DNA from 3 places in the Pseudomonas sp. LBUM1678 genome. Region 3 is predicted to be linked to each of the others. Evidence: predicted binding sites of a transcription regulator. Region 3 holds the regulator's gene; each other region holds the start of a gene.

Region 1 (6,415 bases), 1.0 Mb from region 3:
GCCAACACCTGGGAGTGGGGGGCAAAGGAGATTGCTGTGGCGAGGGAGCTTGCTCCCGCTCGGCTGCGAAGCAGTCGCAAACCCTGCAACCGTATAGTGTCTGATTCACCGAGATGGCTGGTTTTGGGTCCGCTTCGCAGCCCAGCGGGAGCAAGCTCCCTCGCCACGGGGGGATGGAGTCAGCCAAGCAACTCACTCATGGCAATAATCTGCTCCGCCACCTGAATCAGCTTCTGCTGCCGGCTCATGGCCTGTCGGCGCATCAGGGTGTAGGCCTCTTCTTCATTGCAGTCCTTCATTTTCATCAGCAGTCCCTTGGCCAGCTCGATGCGCTTGCGCTCGGCCAGTTGCTGGTCGCGGGCGTTAAGTTGGGCGCGCAGGGCCTGGTCGCTTTCAAAGCGGGCCATGGCCACGTCGAGAATCGGCTGCAAGCGTTGTGCATGAATGCCTTCGACGATATAGGCACTGACCCCGGACTTGATCGCCTGGCGCATCACATCAGGGTCGTGTTCATCGGTAAACATCACAATCGGCCGTGGCTGGTCGCGGCTCACGAGCACCACTTGCTCCATCACATCGCGGCTCGGTGACTCGGTATCGATCAGGATCACGTCCGGACGCACCGTTTCGACGCGCGCGGGCAGGTCGATGGTCAGGCCGGATTCGTCGATGACCTCGAACCCGGCCTCGGTCAGGGCCGCTTTCAGGCGACCGACTTTCTTCGCAGTGTCGTTGATCAGCAGGATACGCAACATATTCGCAGTCTCCTGTCAGCGGCTGGCGATTCGGTGCGAGCTTTCGCTCATGGCGTGCAGCTTGAAACTGCGGGCATAGCCGGTCGGGTCGGAGCCATCCCAGATTTTGCCGTCGATCAATTGGCTACTGCGCATGTCCTGGCCCGGGGCGACAACGCCGACGGCGCTGGCGGCCTCACGGTACAAGTCTAGTTGTTGGACCTGACGGGCCACGCCGAGGTAGTCCGGGTCGTCGCGCAACAAGCCCCAGCGGCGGAACTGGGTCATGAACCACATGCCGTCGGACAAGTACGGCACATTGACCTCGCCGTCCGCATGGAAACGCAGCGCGTGCGGGTCCTGCCAACGATTACCCAGGCCATCGGCGTAGTCGCCGAGCAAGCGCGGTTCGATGCAATCGAGCGGCGCATCGAGGTATTCGGGCGCACTCAGGAGCTTCGCAGTGCTACGGCGGTTTTCGCTGCTGTCCTCGATGAAGCGACTGGCTTCGAGGATCGCCATCACCAGCGCCCGGGCGGTGTTGGGGTATTGCTCGACAAAGGCGCGGGTGCAGCCGAGGACTTTTTCCGGGTGATCGGGCCAGATGGTCTGGCTCGTCGCCATCGTGAAACCCAGATCCTGCTTCACCGCGCTGGCGGACCACGGCTCGCCGACGCAGAAACCATCGATGCGCCCGGCTTGCAGGTGCGCGACCATCTGCGGCGGCGGCACCACCACGCTGTCGACGTCCTGCAACGGATGAATGCCTTGGCTTGCCAGCCAGTAATACAGCCACATGGCGTGGGTGCCGGTGGGAAATGTCTGGGCGAAGGTCAGTTTTGGGCGACTTTGGTGCACGTGCAGGTCCAGTGCTTCAGGACTGGTCACCCCCAGCGCTTGCAAGCCGTGAGAAAGATTGATGCTCTGGCCGTTCTGGTTCAGGCCCATGAGCACTGCCATGTCGGTCGACGCCACGCCACCGATGCCCAGGTGCACGGCGTAAATCAGACCGTACAAGCTGTGGGCGGCGTCGAGTTCGCCGCTGACCAGTTTGTCTCGCAGGTTGGCCCAGGACGACTGGCGCTTGAGGTTCAGGGTCAGGCCATAAGGCTGTGCAAAACCCTGCGTGGCCGCGACCACCACCGAGGCGCAGTCACTCAGGGCCATGAAGCCAAGATTTATTTCGGTCTTTTCCGGGGCATCGCTGCCATTGACCCAGGCCAACGGGCCCGCTGTGGTTTCATTCATGGCTAAAACACCTTCCAAAAATAAGCGCCGTACCGGGCTGCTTGCCAGGGCAAGGCCAAGTGACGACGCCTTTGTCTTTCGACTCATCCCGTCGTTGGCATGAGTGCTGATGCCAGTGATGGTGCAAGGCATATGCCATCGCCCGCTGATTTTGTTGCGCGCCTCGCTTGCGACCGCGATGCCCGGCTATAATCGCCGCCTCATTTCGCCGCCATTCGAGTCAACACCGCCCATGTACACCCTGGCCCGTCAGCTGTTGTTCAAACTTTCCCCGGAAACCTCCCACGATCTGTCCCTGGACCTGATCGGCGCGGGCGGGCGTTTGGGCCTCAACGGCTTGCTGTGCAAGGCGCCGGCGAAAATGCCGGTGAACGTCATGGGGCTGGAGTTTCCGAACCCGGTAGGTTTGGCGGCCGGTCTGGACAAGAACGGCGCGGCCATCGACGGTTTCGCCCAACTGGGTTTCGGCTTTGTCGAAATCGGCACCATCACCCCGCGTCCGCAGCCGGGCAACCCGAAACCACGGATTTTCCGTCTGCCGGATGCCGAGGCGATCATCAACCGCATGGGTTTCAACAATCTCGGCGTCGATCACCTGCTGGCCCGCGTGGCGGCGGCCAAGTACAAGGGCGTGCTGGGCATCAACATCGGCAAGAACTTCGATACACCGGTTGAACGCGCGGTCGACGATTACCTGATCTGCCTGGACAAGGTCTACGCCCACGCCAGCTACGTGACGGTCAACGTCAGCTCGCCGAACACCCCGGGCCTGCGCAGCCTGCAATTCGGCGATTCGCTCAAGCAATTGCTGGCCGATCTGGCGACCCGTCGCGCAGAACTGGCGTTGCGCCATGGCAAACATGTCCCGCTGGCGATCAAGATCGCGCCGGACATGACCGACGAAGAAACCGCGCAGGTCGCGCAGGCGTTGATCGAAACCGGGATGGATGCGGTGATTGCCACCAACACCACCCTGAGCCGCGTGGGCGTTGAAGGCATGGAGCACGGTGACGAGGCGGGCGGTCTGTCCGGCGCACCGGTTCGCGACAAGAGCACTCACACCGTTAAGGTACTGGCGGCGGAATTGGCTGGTCGCTTGCCGATCATCGCCGTGGGCGGCATCACCGAAGGCAAACACGCGGCCGAGAAAATCGCCGCGGGTGCGAGCCTGGTGCAGCTCTATTCCGGCTTCATCTACAAAGGCCCGGCGTTGATTCGCGAGTCCGTCGACGCCATCGCCGCCCTGCGCTGAGTTGTAGCAGCTGCCGAGCACCGCGAGGCTGCGTTCGGCTGCGCAGCAGTCGTAAAACCTGATGCATGGTGTATCAGCAAGATCGCGGTGCCTGATTTTACGACTGCTGCGCAGCCGAACGCAGCCTCGCGGTGCTCGGCAGCTGCTACAGGGGAATTGTGTAGGCCAAAAGCAGGCATAAAAAAGGGCTCCTCGAAGGAGCCCCTGGGCCGGAGCCCGCCGCCCGGATGGGGCGTGCGTGGTAAGTCGTTACGTAATCAGATTGTCGTGTCGGAGTGTTGTGCCCTGTGTTTAGCCGACGGCGTGAAGTTCGTTGAGTCTATGGATTCCCGCAGTGCCGGTCATACCGTCCCAATTGTCGCCGCGTCCTTCTCGCCAGCCGTTAATCCAGGCTTGACGTACCGACGGTAGAGTAAATGGGCAAAGCTCACGGGATTTGCCACCAACGCCATATTGATATCCGCGCAAAAATGCTCTTTCCAACGGATCACGCTTAAGTCTTCTCATAGGGTGTTGCCCTCACTTGTTGACTGTATTTATCGCGTTGACCTCAACTGAGGTCTGGCAGAAGAAATCCTGCCGTTGGGGCTCGCTGCCGGCGTCGCGAGCCAAGGTGTTGACGCCGTTGCGACGTCAACCTGTGTTGAGTTCTAACCAATGCGTCACATCGAGGGAATGATCGTTTTGTCATAAGAACGTAACCAGAAAGATGCTAAGGCCATAAGTAACGCGATGTTTGTCCCATGTTTATTGGCCAAAGCCCTGTATGATCGGCCCCCCGCAGGATGATGGGGTTAATCCTTTAGTGAGAATGGCTCCTGTTGAGCAGGAGGACTATTCGACGAAGGGTCGACTTATGACATTTTGTTGCATCAACTTTTTTATCTGCCTGTGCATCTAAGCTCTTCTAACCTGAGCAGCACGGGTGGGACGGCACACCTTCGTGCCACGCGGGCGCTCTTTTAGAAAAGCGCCTGATTGAAAACCGGGCCGGCAATGCGTTGCCGGTTCACTTAGCTAAAGGCTTTGAAATTCCAATGTCCGATCAATTCGAAATCTTCCTCACTTGCCCAAAAGGCCTTGAAGGCCTGCTCATCGAGGAAGCCGTCGGGCTTGGCCTTGAAGAAGCGCGTGAGCACACCTCTGCCGTGCGCGGCATGGCCACCATGGAAACCGCTTATCGCCTGTGCCTGTGGTCGCGTCTGGCGAACCGGGTGCTGCTGGTGCTCAAGCGGTTCCCGATGAAGGACGCCGAAGACCTGTACCACGGTGTGCTCGATATCGAGTGGCAAGACCACATGCTCAACGACGGCACCCTGGCCGTCGAGTTCAGCGGCCACGGCTCGGGCATCGACAACACTCACTTCGGCGCCCTGAAAGTCAAAGACGCCATTGTCGACAAACTGCGCACCCCTCAAGGCGACCGTCCGTCCATCGACAAGCTCAACCCGGACCTGCGCATTCACCTGCGCCTGGACCGTGGTGAAGCGATCCTCTCGCTCGACCTCTCCGGCCACAGCCTGCACCAGCGCGGTTATCGCTTGCAGCAGGGCGCGGCGCCGCTGAAGGAAAACCTCGCGGCCGCCATCCTGATCCGTTCCGGCTGGCCACGTATCGCGGCCGATGGCGGCGCACTGGCTGACCCGATGTGCGGTGTTGGTACGTTCCTCGTCGAAGCGGCGATGATCGCCGCCGATATGGCGCCGAACCTGCGTCGCGAGCAGTGGGGCTTCACCGCCTGGCTCGGTCACGTCCCGGCGCTGTGGAAAAAGCTCCACGAAGAAGCCACCGAACGGGCCGCTGCCGGTCTGGCCAAGCCACCGCTGTGGATTCGTGGTTACGAAGCTGACCCGCGCCTGATTCAACCGGGCCGCAACAACGTTGAACGCGCCGGCCTGAGCGAGTGGATCAAAATCTACCAAGGCGAAGTCGGCACCTTCGAGCCGCGTCCGGACCAGAACCAGAAAGGCCTGGTGATCTGCAACCCGCCGTACGGCGAGCGTCTGGGCGACGAGGCGAGTTTGCTCTACCTCTACCAGAACCTTGGCGAGCGTCTGCGTCAGGCGTGCCTGAACTGGGAAGCGGCGGTGTTCACCGGCGCGCCGGACCTGGGCAAGCGCATGGGCATCCGCAGCCACAAACAGTATTCGTTCTGGAACGGCGCCTTGCCGTGCAAATTGCTGTTGATCAAAGTCACGCCGGACCAGTTCGTCACCGGCGAGCGCCGCACCCCGGAACAGCGTCAGATCGAGCGTGAACAAGTTCAAGCTGAAGTCGAAGTCGCCGACAACGATGTCGCGCCGGGCAAGTACGAGAAGTACAACAAGAATGGCAACCCGATCAAACCGGCCCCGGTGGTGATCGAGCAACCGCGCTTGAGCGAAGGCGGGCAGATGTTTGCCAACCGCCTGCAAAAGAATCTCAAGGCTCTGGGCAAGTGGGTCAAGCGTGAAGGCATCGACTGCTACCGCGTCTACGATGCTGACATGCCGGAATATTCCATGGCCATCGACCTGTATCAGGATTGGGTCCACGTCCAGGAATACGCCGCGCCGAAATCCATCGACCCGGAAAAAGCCTCGGCGCGCATGTTTGACGCCTTGGCGGCCATTCCCCAAGCCTTGAACATCGACAAGAGCCGCGTGGTGGTCAAGCGCCGCGAGCGTCAGAGCGGCACCAAGCAATACGAACGCCAAGCGGCGCAGGGCAAGTTCGTCGAGGTCAACGAAGGTGGCGTCAAGCTGCTGGTCAATCTCACCGACTACCTCGACACCGGTCTGTTCCTCGACCACCGTCCAATGCGCATGCGCATCCAGAAAGAGGCGGCCGGCAAACGCTTCCTCAACCTGTATTCCTACACCGCGACGGCCAGCGTTCACGCGGCCAAGGGCGGCGCACGCAGCACCACCAGCGTCGACTTGTCGAAAACCTACCTGGACTGGGCGCGTCGCAACTTGTCGCTGAACGGTTTCTCCGACAAGAACCGTCTGGAGCAGGGTGACGTGATGGCGTGGCTCGATGCCTGCCGTGACGAGTACGACCTGATCTTCATCGATCCGCCGACGTTCTCCAACTCCAAGCGCATGGAAGGGATCTTCGACGTGCAGCGCGATCAGGTGCAGTTGATCGACCTGGCCATGGCGCGTCTGGCGCCGGGCGGCGTATTGTACTTCTCCAACAA
Region 2 (6,415 bases), 650 kb from region 3:
CATGGCTGCGCTGACCGCTGATGGCCAGGAGCATCTCCGCCGCCGGGTTCATGTACTCGAGGCGCAGTTCGGCGTCGAGCAGAATGGTGGCGGTGGTCAGATTGTCGAGAAGCAGACGATGCAGTGCGTCACTGATGGTCATTAGGACCTCTTTTGGAGCAGGGCATGCGCGTGGATGACGCGCCGATACGAGGAAAATGCAAAAACCAAACCAAGGCTCCGAAAAGAAGCGTTTAAGGCCTGAAACGGGCGTTTGACGCTCGTTCGCGTGGCGTTCTGCCAGCTTTCGCGGGTACTTACGAACCAAAATGGGTTGAGATGTGGGAACGGTGCAGTCTATCGCACCAACATAGTGCGCAAACCTGAACGAGGTTAGAAGAAATGCAGGAACGGATTTTTTTCTTCGGGAGGTTTGTCTTTGAGCGGACATTCCGGCCGTTGACCGTAGTCGGTGAGGGTGCAGGGTTTGACCTTGCGCTTCTGTGCGAGGGATATGCGCAGCATCTGGAAGGGTTGATTCGCTGTGCGTTCGACGGTGCGGCCCTGTTCGTCGAGGATTTCCACGGACAGGTTGTGGCTGCCACGGTCGATGTTGCTCAGGGCAAATACCGGGCTGAGGCCCGGCTCGGCAGTGGGTTGGCCATCGAGCAGCAATCGGTAGCGATGGCCCTTTTGCAGGCCGGGTTCGTTGGTGACACTGACGATCAGCTCGCCGCCATTGCTACGGACCGTAGCGTCCGGTTCCGGGACCAGCACACGGAGCATGTCGTAGTGGAACAAGGGTTTGTCTTCGGTTTTTTGCGTAGCAATTACCGGCGCCGCCCCGGTCGGGTTGGCAGACATGCGATTGCTCGTCGCCAGCGGCACACGCTTGGCGTTGCCCGAGCCTGGCTTGTCGGTGTAGACCCGGTTGCCGTGAGCGTCGACGTAGGTGAAGACCTCGGCCGTCACCGGCAGCGCGATCAGGCAGGCGATCAGCAGCCACAACTTCATGGCTTATGCACCCGTTGCACGGTGAACGTCACCGTCGGGCTCTGCTGAACGAGGTTCTCGCCATTGATCACCTGCACCGCCAGGCTGTGTTCGCCACGGTCAATGTTCACCAGTTGCAGGATCGGCACGTTGCTCGACTGCCCGTAGGGCTGATCATCAAGCAACAACCTGAACAAGTGCGGCGCTTGAAGGCGCGGTTTGATCATGACGCTGACCGTGAATGTGCCGTTGTTGGCGCGCAGGGCTTCGTCGGTGGGCAGGCCGGTCAACTCCAGCATCTCGTAGGCGCTGCGGGGCTGTTCGTTGTTGGTGGCTTCGGCAGGCGGGGCAGGAGGGGGCTGGCGCTCAACGCTGTTAAGCGGTGGCAACTCGACCGGCTGAGCCTTGACGCCGTCGGGCGGTTGATTGCTGTAGGCGGTGTTACCGGAGGCGTCGGTGTACTTATAGATCTGCGCTGCGGCAGGCAGGGCGATCAGCAGCAACATCAAAAGAAAACCACGACCCATAAAATCGACCAGAAAACGAAAGCGTTGGGTTGCAGCATAGGTCAGGGGTGGCGGTTGTCCCAAGTTGTAAACATTTGGGCATGATTACTCCGGATTTCCCAAACGCCGCAAATTCCCCTGTAGGAGCCGGCTTGCTGGCGATGGCGTTCTCAAGGGCGCTATCGCCAGCAAGCCGGCTCCTACAGGGGAAATGTACACCAGCTGGATCGCGGGCATAAAAAAGACCTCCCGAAGGAGGCCTCTTTTTTGTCCCGCCGCTTGCGCAGGCGCTACCGGATCAGCAGCTGTAGTACAGCTCATATTCCAGTGGGTGTACGAAGGTGCGTACCTTGATTTCTTCTTCGCTTTTCAGAGCGATGTAAGCGTCGATGAAGTCATCGGAGAACACGCCGCCTTTGGTCAGGAACGCACGACCTTTGTCCAGCTCTTCCAGGGCTTCTTTCAGGCTGCCGCAAACTTGTGGGATCTCTTTCGCCTCTTCAGGCGGCAGGTCATACAGGTTTTTGTCAGCTGCGTCGCCAGGGTGGATCTTGTTCTGTATACCGTCCAGGCCAGCCATTACCAGGGCAGCGAAGGCCAGGTACGGGTTGGCTGCCGGATCCGGGAAGCGGGCTTCGATACGGCGAGCGCGAGGGCTGGACACGTAAGGAATACGGATCGAAGCGGAACGGTTGCGAGCCGAGTAGGCCAGCATTACCGGAGCTTCGAAACCTGGGACCAGACGCTTGTAGGAGTTGGTCGACGGGTTGGTGAAGCCGTTCAGTGCCTTGCCGTGCTTGATGATGCCGCCGATGAAGTACAGGGCGGTGTCGGACAGGCCGGCATAGCCTTCGCCAGCGAAGGTGTTCTTGCCATCTTTGGCGATGGACAAGTGAACGTGCATACCCGAACCGTTATCGCCGTACAGAGGCTTAGGCATGAAGGTAGCGGTGCGGCCGTAAGCGACAGCAACGTTGTGCACGCAGTACTTCAGGGTTTGAACTTCGTCAGCCTTGGCGACCAGGGTGTTGAACTTCACACCGATTTCGTTCTGGCCGGCAGTTGCCACTTCGTGGTGGTGAACTTCGATCACCAGACCCATTTCTTCCATGGCGTTGCACATGGAGGTACGGATTTCGTGGTCGTGGTCGAACGGTGGAACCGGGAAGTAACCGCCTTTGATACCTGGACGGTGGCCATGGTTGCCGCTTTCGATGTCCTGGTCGGACATCCAGGAACCCTGTTCGGAGAAGATTTTGAACATCGAACCGGAGATGTCGGACTTGAACTTCACTTGATCGAAGATGAAGAACTCAGGCTCCGGGCCAACGAATACGGTGTCGCCGATACCGGTCGACTTCAGGTATTCCTCGGCACGCTTGGCGATCGCACGTGGGTCGCGATCGTAGCCTTGCATGGTCGACGGCTCGATCACGTCGCAGACGATGATCAGCGTTGGGTCTTCGGTGAACGGGTCGAGAACGGCAGTGCTGTCGTCCGGCAGCAGGATCATGTCGGAGGCTTCGATGCCTTTCCAGCCAGCGATGGAGGAACCGTCGAACATTTTGCCTTCTTCGAAGAAAGCTTCATCCAGCGCGTCGCGAGCCGGCATGGTCACGTGGTGCTGAGTGCCTTTGGTGTCCGTGAAGCGCAGATCAATCCACTTGACGTCATGATCTTTGATGAGTTGAACCGACTTCGACATAGTGTCCTCCGGGTGGCTTCGGGCTTAGTAGTGGATGCCCTTAGAATGTGGGTGATGCCGGCGCGAATACTCTGCCAAGGCAACCTGCCTCACAAGGGAGCAAATTGCATGCCAGTGCCCCAGCATGGGTTTTTTGCCCCAATATCACGCTTATAAAGGCACGAAGCGTCAGCGAGCTGAAAATCTCGCCCTACAATGTAGCGTTAAAATCAATAAATGACCCGTTTTGGTGCGCGCAAAACCTTCTGCACATTAACTGGTTAAACCTTGAGCAATTTCCGCTATAATCCGCGCCCCCCTTTTTCGGCTGGCCCAGCGCGCGCTGTTTTCATGAAACTAATCGTAAAAGTCTTCCCCGAGATCACCATCAAGAGCCGCCCGGTACGGATGCGTTTCATCCGCCAGTTGGCCAAAAACATCCGTACCGTGCTCCGCGACCTGGACCCGGCTGTGGTGGTGAACGGTGTGTGGGACAATCTCGAGCTGGAAACACGCGTCAGCGAGCCCAAAGCCCTGAAGGAGATGACCGAGCGCCTGAGTTGCATGCCGGGCATCGCGCATTTCCTGCAAGTCGACGAATACCCGCTGGGCGACTTCGATGACATCGTCGCCAAGTGCAAGCAGCACTTCGGTGATGCGTTGGCCGGGAAGATCTTTTCGGTGCGCTGCAAGCGGGCCGGCAAGCATGAATTCAGTTCGATGGACGTCGAAAAATACGTCGGCAGCCAACTGCGTCGTCAGTGCGGCGCCGCCGGAATCTCGCTGAAAGAGCCGGAAATCGAAGTCCGCATCGAAATTCGCGACAAACGGTTGTTCGTGATCCATAACCAGCACAACAGCATCGGCGGATATCCGCTGGGTGCCCTGGAACAGACGCTTGTGCTGATGTCTGGCGGTTTCGATTCGACCGTTGCGTCTTATCAGATCATGCGCCGCGGCCTGATGAGCCATTTCTGCTTCTTCAATCTGGGCGGACGGGCCCATGAACTGGGCGTCATGGAAGTCGCGCACTTCATCTGGAAGAAGTACGGCAGCTCCCAACGCGTGTTATTTGTGAGCGTACCGTTCGAGGAAGTACTGGGAGAAATTCTCGGGAAAGTCGATAACAGTCATATGGGTGTAGTTTTGAAGCGTATGATGTTGCGCGCTGCTTCCCGTATTGCCGATCGGCTGGACATCGATGCGCTGGTTACCGGCGAGGCGATTTCCCAGGTGTCGAGCCAGACACTGCCGAACCTGTCCGTGATCGACTGCGTGACCGACAAGCTGGTCTTGCGTCCGCTGATCGCCAGTCACAAGCAGGACATCATCGACCTGGCCAACGAAATCGGTACTGCCGACTTCGCCAAGCACATGCCGGAATACTGCGGGGTCATCTCGGTGAACCCCAAGACTCACGCCAAGCGACCGCGCGTGGAGTACGAAGAACAACAGTTCGACATGGCAGTACTTGAGCGTGCGCTCGAGAACGCCAAGCTGGTGCCGATCGATCGCGTGATCGACGAATTGGGCCAGGATGTGCAGATTGAAGAAGTCAGCGAAGCGCTGGCCGGTCAGATCGTCATCGACATCCGTCATCCGGATGCCGCTGAAGACGACCCGCTGGACTTGGCTGGCATCGACATACAAACGATGCCGTTTTATGCATTGAACGCTCGTTTCAAGGAACTGGACCCTACTCGCCAGTACCTGCTGTATTGCGACAAAGGCGTGATGAGTCGCCTGCATGCCCACCATTTGCTCAGTGAGGGGCATGCCAATGTGCGCGTTTATCGACCGAGCTAAGAGCCCGGGGCTGTTTGCCTGTGGCCTGCGTCACCGGCCCCCCGACTCTGCCGTCAAGCTGTAACGGCAAGGCCTGACTCTACTGTTAATCGCTGCCACGACCTGTCAGCACACCGAATCCTCTGATCGAGATACACAAGTGATCGAAAATCTACGCAACATCGCCATCATTGCTCACGTTGACCATGGTAAGACCACCCTGGTAGACAAACTCTTGCGTCAATCCGGCACCCTGGAGCGCAACGAGCTCAACGACGAGCGCGTGATGGACTCCAACGACCAGGAGAAAGAGCGCGGTATTACCATTCTGGCGAAAAACACCGCCATCAACTGGAACGGCTTCCACATCAACATCGTGGACACCCCGGGCCACGCCGACTTCGGCGGCGAAGTTGAACGCGTAATGTCGATGGTTGACTCCGTTCTGCTGCTGGTTGACGCTCAAGACGGCCCTATGCCGCAAACCCGTTTCGTGACCAAGAAGGCTTTCGAAGCCGGCCTGCGTCCAATCGTGGTGATCAACAAGGTTGACCGTCCAGGCGCGCGTCCGGACTGGGTTCTGGACCAGATCTTCGACCTGTTCGACAACCTCGGTGCTACCGAAGAACAGCTGGACTTCAAAGTCGTCTACGCCTCGGCCCTGAACGGCATTGCCGGTCTGGAACACACCGACATGGCTGAAGACATGACCCCGCTGTACCAGTCGATCGTCGACAACGTACCTGCGCCGAAAGTCGACCGTGAAGGTCCGTTCCAGATGCAAATCTCCGCTCTGGACTACAACAGCTTCCTGGGTGTTATCGGCGTTGGCCGTATCGCTCGTGGCCGCATCAAGCCGAACACTCCGGTTGTCGCTATCGACGCCGACGGCAAGAAGCGTACCGGTCGTATCCTGAAGCTGATGGGTCACCACGGTCTGCACCGTATCGACGTTGAAGAAGCAGCTGCCGGCGACATCGTCTGCATCAGCGGCTTCGACCAGCTGTTCATCTCCGACACTCTGTGCGACCCACTGAACGTCGAAGCGATGAAGCCGCTGACCGTTGACGAGCCAACCGTTTCCATGACCTTCCAGGTAAACGACTCGCCTTTCTGCGGTAAAGAAGGCAAGTTCGTGACGTCCCGTAACATCAAGGAACGTCTGGACAAAGAACTGCTCTACAACGTTGCCCTGCGCGTTGAAGAAGGCGACACCGCCGACAAGTTCAAAGTCTCCGGCCGTGGTGAGCTGCACCTCTCGGTACTGATCGAAACCATGCGTCGCGAAGGCTTCGAAATGGGTGTTGGTCGTCCGGAAGTGATCATCCGTATGGTTGACGGCGTGAAGCACGAACCGTACGAAAACGTGACCATCGACCTGCCGGAAGAATCGCAAGGTTCGATCATGGAACAGATCGGTATCCGTAAGGGCGACCTGACCAACATGGTTCCGGATGGCAAGGGCCGT
Region 3 (6,415 bases):
TGACCGGCAACACCGACGAATTTTGCCGAAGCGCGGGCATGCAGGCCCAGCTTGTTGATGATTTCGATTTCCAGAGCAGGCATCGCGATGTGAATCCTTTAGCTGAGGTCGCGGTGGCGAACCTGGACGTTCTTCAGGGATTGTTGCAGGACCTGGCCCAGACGTTCGGTCAGGTAGACGGAGCGGTGATGCCCGCCGGTGCAGCCAATGGCAATGGTGACATAAGCGCGGTTGCTGGCGGCAAAGCGCGGCAACCACTTGAGCAGGTACGTGGAAATGTCCTGGAACATCTCTTCGACATCCGGTTGCGCCGCCAGGTACTCGGCCACCGGTTGATCGAGCCCGGACTGGGCGCGCAATTCCGGCTTCCAGTAAGGGTTAGGCAGGCAACGCACGTCGAACACCAGGTCCGCATCCACCGGCATGCCACGCTTGAACCCGAAAGACTCCACCAGGAACGCAGTGCCAGGCTCGGGCTGATTGAGCAAGCGTAGCTTGATGGTATCGCGCAGCTGATACAGGTTCAGGTTGGTGGTGTTGACTTTGAGGTCGGCCAGGTCGGCGATCGGGCCCAGCAACTGGGTCTCGTCTTGAATCGCCTCGGCCAGCGAGCGATTGGCGTTACTCAGAGGGTGGCGACGACGGGTTTCCGAAAAGCGTTTAAGCAACGTTTCTTCGTCGGCGTCCAGGTACAACACATCACACTTGATATGCCGACTGCGGACTTCTTCCAGCAGTTCCGGAAACCGCGACAGGTGACTTGGCAGGTTGCGCGCATCGATGGATACGGCAACCAGCGGTTGTGCCAGCTCGGTATGAATCAGCGCGCGCTCGGCAAGTTCCGGCAGCAATCCGGCGGGCAGGTTGTCGATGCAGTAGTAGCCGTTGTCCTCGAGAACATCGAGTGCGGTACTTTTACCTGAGCCGGAACGGCCGCTGACAATGATCAAACGCATGATTAGTGACCGTTTTGCTCGTCCAGGACAACCTGATACAAGGCTTCATTGCTCGGGGCGCTGCGCAGTTTTTCGCGCACCTCCTTGCGATCGAGCATGCTGGCGATCTGGCGCAGTAGCTCCAGGTGCGCATCGGTGGCGGCTTGCGGGACCAGCAGAACGAACAACAGGTCAACCGGGGCGCCGTCGATGGCGTCGAAATCGATGGGTGCATCGAGGTGCATCAAGGCACTGATGGGTGAGGTGCAACCCTTGAGGCGACAGTGGGGGATGGCGATGCCGTTGCCAAAACCGGTAGAGCCGAGTTTTTCGCGGGCGACCAGGCTCTCGAAAACATCCTGCATGGCCAGATCCGGCACTTCGCGATGGATTAGGTTGGCAATTTGCTCAAGGGCTTTCTTTTTGCTGCCGCCCGGCACGTTCACGAGGGAACGGCCGGGGGTCAGGATACTTTCAAGTCGGATCATGGGTTGGGAGTGTTAACGACCGGTCGCGCCCTGGAGGAGGCTCTGGGTCTTTTCCTTATGCTTTTTGAGTTGTTTATCGAGCTTGTCGGTCAATGCGTCGATCGCCGCGTACATATCGGTATGCTCCGCGTTTGCGACCACTTCATTGCCGGGAATATGCAGCGTGGCTTCGATTTTCTGCTTGAGCTTTTCGACCGTCATCGTGACCTGCACGTTGGTGATCTTGTCGAAATGCCTCTCTAATCGTTCGAGTTTTTCGCCGATGTAGGTGCGAAGAGGTTCGGTCACTTCCAGTTGGTGTCCACTGATGTTGACTTGCATACAGCTTCTCCTTCGTTGCCAGTGCATAAAGCGGCAGGCAGAAATGCCTGCCACTGGAACGCTGTGGCGTGGCTCTACATCAACCGCTTGCGTTCGCTCGAAGGCGCGATCCCGAGGGATTCGCGGTACTTGGCGACGGTGCGGCGAGCCACCTGAATGCCTTGTGCCTCCAGTAAACCAGCGATCTTGCTGTCACTCAACGGCTTTTTCTGATTTTCCGCAGCAACCAGTTTTTTGATGATCGCGCGGATCGCTGTGGACGAGCATTCACCGCCTTCGGAGGTGCTGACGTGGCTGGAGAAAAAGTATTTCAGTTCATATATGCCCCGAGGGGTATGCATGAATTTCTGCGTGGTCACCCGTGAAATCGTCGACTCATGCATCCCCACTGCTTCGGCGATGTCATGCAGCACCAGCGGTTTCATCGCTTCGTCGCCGTACTCCAGGAAGCCGCGCTGATGCTCGACAATCTGGGTGGCCACTTTCATCAGGGTTTCGTTGCGGCTTTGCAGGCTCTTGATGAACCAGCGAGCCTCTTGCAACTGATTGCGCATGAACGTGTTGTCGGCGCTGGTGTCGGCGCGGCGCACAAAGCCGGCGTACTGGGCGTTGACCCGCAGCCGTGGCACCGATTCCTGGTTCAGCTCGACCAGCCAGCGCTCGTTGTCCTTGCGCACGATCACGTCAGGAACAACGTACTCGGCTTCACTGGACTCGATCTGCGAACCCGGACGAGGGTTGAGGCTCTGCACCAGCTCGATCACCTGGCGCAGTTCATCTTCCTTGAGCTTCATGCGGCGCATTAGCTGACTGTAGTCGCGGCTGCCTAGCAGGTCGATGTAATCAGCGACCAGACGCTTGGCTTCGGCCAGCCAAGGTGTCTTGGCGGGCAGTTGGCGCAGTTGCAGCAGCAGGCATTCGCCCAGGTTGCGGGCGCCAATGCCGGCAGGTTCGAATTGCTGGATGCGGTGCAGGACGGCTTCGATCTCGTCCAGCTCGATGTCCAGTTCCGGATCGAAGGCCTCGAGAATTTCTTCGAGGGTTTCGTCCAGGTAGCCCTGATTGTTGATGCAATCGATCAGGGTCACGGCGATCAGTCGATCGGTGTCGGACATCGGTGCCAGGTTCAGTTGCCACAGCAAATGGCTTTGCAGGCTTTCGCCGGCCGATGTGCGGGTGGTGAAGTCCCACTCGTCGTCATCGTTGCTCGGCAGGCTGCTGGCGCTGGTCTGGTAGACGTCTTCCCACGCGGTATCGACAGGCAGTTCGTTGGGAATGCGCTCGTTCCAGTCACCTTCCTCGAGGTTGTCCACCGTCGGGGCGGTTTCCTGGTAGGAGGGTTCCGAAACATCGGCGTTGGGGAGCTGTTCGGCTTTGTCGGCCAAGGGGTCGGCGTTATCGAAGTCGTCGCCTTCTTCCTGGCGTTCGAGCATCGGATTGGACTCCAGGGCCTCCTGGATTTCCTGTTGCAGGTCCAGGGTCGACAATTGGAGCAGGCGGATGGCCTGTTGCAGCTGCGGTGTCATCGTCAGCTGCTGGCCCATTCTCAAGACTAGCGATGGTTTCATGGCAGGGGCTTAACACCTTATTCGCCGGCGCACATGCGCCATCCACTACAGGGCGCCGGAGCGCCAAACATAAGCAAATTATATGCCCGAAACTGCAGCGTTTGCCTAGAGCGCCGTAACAATAAAAAAGTATTGATTTTTTATCGAGACAAGCACCCGGACAATCAGCCAGACACCTTAGTGCTTACAGGCGGAACTCGTGGCCCAGATACACTTCCTTGACCAGTTCGTTGGCCAGGATGGTGGCGGAGTCACCTTCGGCGATCAGCTGGCCATCGTTGACGATGTAGGCGGTTTCGCAGATGTCCAGGGTTTCACGGACGTTGTGGTCAGTGATCAGCACGCCAATGCCTTTGGCCTTGAGGTGGTAAATGATCTGTTTGATGTCGCCCACCGAAATCGGGTCCACGCCGGCGAAAGGTTCGTCGAGCAGGATGAATTTCGGGTTGGTGGCCAGTGCCCGTGCAATTTCTACGCGGCGGCGCTCACCGCCGGACAGGCTCATGCCGAGGTTGTCGCGGATGTGGCTGATGTGGAATTCCTGCAGCAGGCTTTCCAGCTCCTTGCGACGATCGGCCTTGTCGAGTTCCTTGCGGGTCTCGAGGATGGCCATGATGTTGTCCGCCACCGACAGTTTACGGAAGATCGACGCTTCTTGCGGAAGATAGCCGATACCGGCCTTTGCACGACCGTGCATCGGCTGGTGGCTGACGTCCAGGTCGTCGATCAATACGCGACCCTGATCGGCCTGCACCAGGCCAACGATCATGTAGAAGCAGGTGGTCTTGCCGGCGCCGTTAGGACCCAGCAGGCCGACGATCTGACCGCTGTCGATGGACAGGCTGACGTCACGCACGACCTGGCGGCTCTTATAGCTCTTGGCCAGATGCTGAGCTTTCAGAGTTGCCATTACGGGGCCTTTTGCTCTTCGGTTTTCTTTTTCGGCTGGATCACCATGTCGATCCGCGGACGCGACTCGGTGACCTTGCTGCCCGTAGCGCGACCGGCGCTGGCGAGCTTTTTGTTGGTGTCATAGACGATTTTCTCGCCCTGGGTCACGTTGCCGTCCTTGTCGATGACTTTAGCTCGGTCGATCAGCACGACGCGGTCTTGCGAGGCGTGGTACTGGATAGTGACGCCATAGCCTTGAACAGGCTTTGTATCGCCTGCCGTTTGCAGCTGCTCGAAGTAGGCGAGGTTGCCCACCGAAGTCACCACGTCGATATCGCCAGCGGGGGTGCGGGTCATGGTCACAGTATTGCCGGTGACCTTCATCGAGCCCTGAGTAATGATCACGTCACCTTTATAGGTGGCAATGCCGTTCTTGTCGTCCAGTTGGGCATCGTCCGCCTGGATGCGGATAGGCTGCTGTTGATCGTCCGGCAGAGCCCAGGCGCTCACGCTTCCCAGTGCTGCGCCCAGACTGAGCAAAATAGGGAGAGTTTTAACGAGCCTCATACTGTCCTCTTACGTTCGATAGCAGGTGTATCCTGCTTTCTTTCAAGTACGCTTTCATTCCGTTGCCTGTCGATACACCGCCAGCGCCGTCGATTCTAACGGGTTGATCGGTCTGCGCATATTGCTGCTGCGGGAACACTGTCATTCGGGTGGTGGTAATCAGGGTTTTGCGGTTTTTCTCGTCAAAACGCGTGATGCGTACCGAGTCGATCAGTTCGACCTGAGTGCCGTCCGGGTTGACTTCGCCGTGCTCACTCTGGACGTGCCACGGGAACTCGGTGCCGCGAAACATGTTCAGGTCAGGGTTGGTCAGCAGCGTCACCTCGCTCACTTTCAGGTGTTCGACCTTGTCGGACGTCATTTCGTACTGCAATTTGCCGTCCGGCAGGTACTGCACGCTGTGGGCGTTGAGGGCGTAATAGTCGATTGCGCTTTCATCGACCTTGACCACCGGTTTGTCGAGGAAGCGTTCCGGGCTGATGTTCCAGTAGCCGACCGCGGCGAACAACGCCGCGATGCAACCGAACACCAGGATGTTTCGAATCTTTTTGCTCAGCATAATGGGCTCACAGGTACGCGGCGTTGGCCGCATCGAGGCGGCCCTGGGCGCGCAGGATCAATTCACAGAATTCGCGAGCGGCACCCTCGCCACCACGGGCGTGGGTGATGCCATGGGCGTGTTCACGCACGAAACTGGCGGCGTTTGCTACAGCCATGCCCAGGCCAACGCGGCGAATCACCGGCAGGTCCGGCAAGTCGTCACCCAGGTAGGCGACCTGCTCATAGCTTAGTTTGAGTTGGGCCAGAAGTTCGTCGAGCACCACCAGTTTGTCTTCGCGCCCCTGATAAACGTGAGGAATGCCGAGATTCTTCGCTCGACGTTCGACCACCGGGGTCTTGCGGCCGCTGATGATAGCTGTCTGCACGCCGGCTGCCATCAACATCTTGATGCCTTGGCCATCGAGGGTGCTGAACGTCTTGAACTCGCTGCCGTCTTCGAGGAAGTACAGGCGCCCGTCGGTCAGCACTCCATCGACGTCGAACACGGCGAGTTTGATCTGTTTGCCGCGTTGCAGCAGGTCCGTGCTCATTACATTACTCCCGCACGCAGCAAGTCGTGCATGTTCAAGGCGCCGACCGGGCGGTCTTCGCTGTCGACCACGACCAGTGCGTTGATCTTGTGGTCTTCCATGATTTTCAGGGCTTCGGCGGCGAGCATCTCGGCGCGAGCGGTTTTGCCGTGCGCGGTCATGACCTGATCGATGGTGGCGCTGTGGATGTCGATGCTGCGGTCCAGTGTGCGACGCAAATCACCGTCGGTGAAGATTCCGGCCAGTTTGCCGTCGGCTTCCAGGATCACGGTCATGCCCAGGCCCTTACGGGTCATTTCCATCAGCGCGTCCTTGAGCAGCGTGCCGCGCTGGACCTGCGGCAGCTCTTGACCGGCGTGCATGACGTTTTCAACTTTCAGGAGCAGGCGCCGGCCCAGCGCGCCGCCCGGATGGGAAAAGGCGAAATCTTCGGCGGTAAAGCCGCGGGCTTCCAGCAGAGCAACGGCCAGGGCATCGCCCATGACCAGTGCGGCGGTGGTCGACGAGGTCGGTGCCAGGTTCAGCGGGCAGGCTTCGTGCTCGACGTGAACGTT

Evidence for each region. The regulator sigma-54, encoded in region 3, starts transcription at its own class of promoters, with help from an activator protein. The targets are predictions, from matches to a motif close to ANTGGCATNNANNTTGCTNT.
Region 1: the regulator sigma-54 is predicted to act here: its motif matches at 2,103-2,122, upstream of ACA070_RS09210 (CmpA/NrtA family ABC transporter substrate-binding protein).
Region 2: the regulator sigma-54 is predicted to act here: its motif matches at 3,280-3,299, upstream of glnA (glutamate--ammonia ligase).

The regions. Positions count from the first base shown of each region.
Region 1 covers NZ_CP166775.1:2,023,967-2,030,381, forward strand. The annotation lists gene ACA070_RS09205 (ANTAR domain-containing response regulator) at 180-755, opposite strand; gene ACA070_RS09210 (CmpA/NrtA family ABC transporter substrate-binding protein) at 771-1,982, opposite strand; gene ACA070_RS09215 (quinone-dependent dihydroorotate dehydrogenase) at 2,215-3,234, shown strand; gene rmf (ribosome modulation factor) at 3,526-3,741, opposite strand; gene rlmKL (bifunctional 23S rRNA (guanine(2069)-N(7))-methyltransferase RlmK/23S rRNA (guanine(2445)-N(2))-methyltransferase RlmL) at 4,272-6,415, shown strand, end outside.
Region 2 covers NZ_CP166775.1:338,405-344,819, forward strand. The annotation lists gene glnL (nitrogen regulation protein NR(II)) at 1-142, opposite strand, end outside; gene ACA070_RS01605 (DUF4124 domain-containing protein) at 373-993, opposite strand; gene ACA070_RS01610 (DUF4124 domain-containing protein) at 990-1,499, opposite strand; gene glnA (glutamate--ammonia ligase) at 1,777-3,183, opposite strand; gene thiI (tRNA uracil 4-sulfurtransferase ThiI) at 3,514-4,968, shown strand; gene typA (translational GTPase TypA) at 5,108-6,415, shown strand, end outside.
Region 3 covers NZ_CP166775.1:983,927-990,341, forward strand. The annotation lists gene ACA070_RS04270 (HPr family phosphocarrier protein) at 1-83, opposite strand, end outside; gene rapZ (RNase adapter RapZ) at 99-956, opposite strand; gene ptsN (PTS IIA-like nitrogen regulatory protein PtsN) at 959-1,423, opposite strand; gene hpf (ribosome hibernation-promoting factor, HPF/YfiA family) at 1,436-1,744, opposite strand; gene ACA070_RS04290 (RNA polymerase factor sigma-54) at 1,819-3,312, opposite strand; gene lptB (LPS export ABC transporter ATP-binding protein) at 3,497-4,222, opposite strand; gene lptA (lipopolysaccharide transport periplasmic protein LptA) at 4,222-4,770, opposite strand; gene lptC (LPS export ABC transporter periplasmic protein LptC) at 4,757-5,329, opposite strand; gene ACA070_RS04310 (KdsC family phosphatase) at 5,337-5,861, opposite strand; gene ACA070_RS04315 (KpsF/GutQ family sugar-phosphate isomerase) at 5,861-6,415, opposite strand, start outside.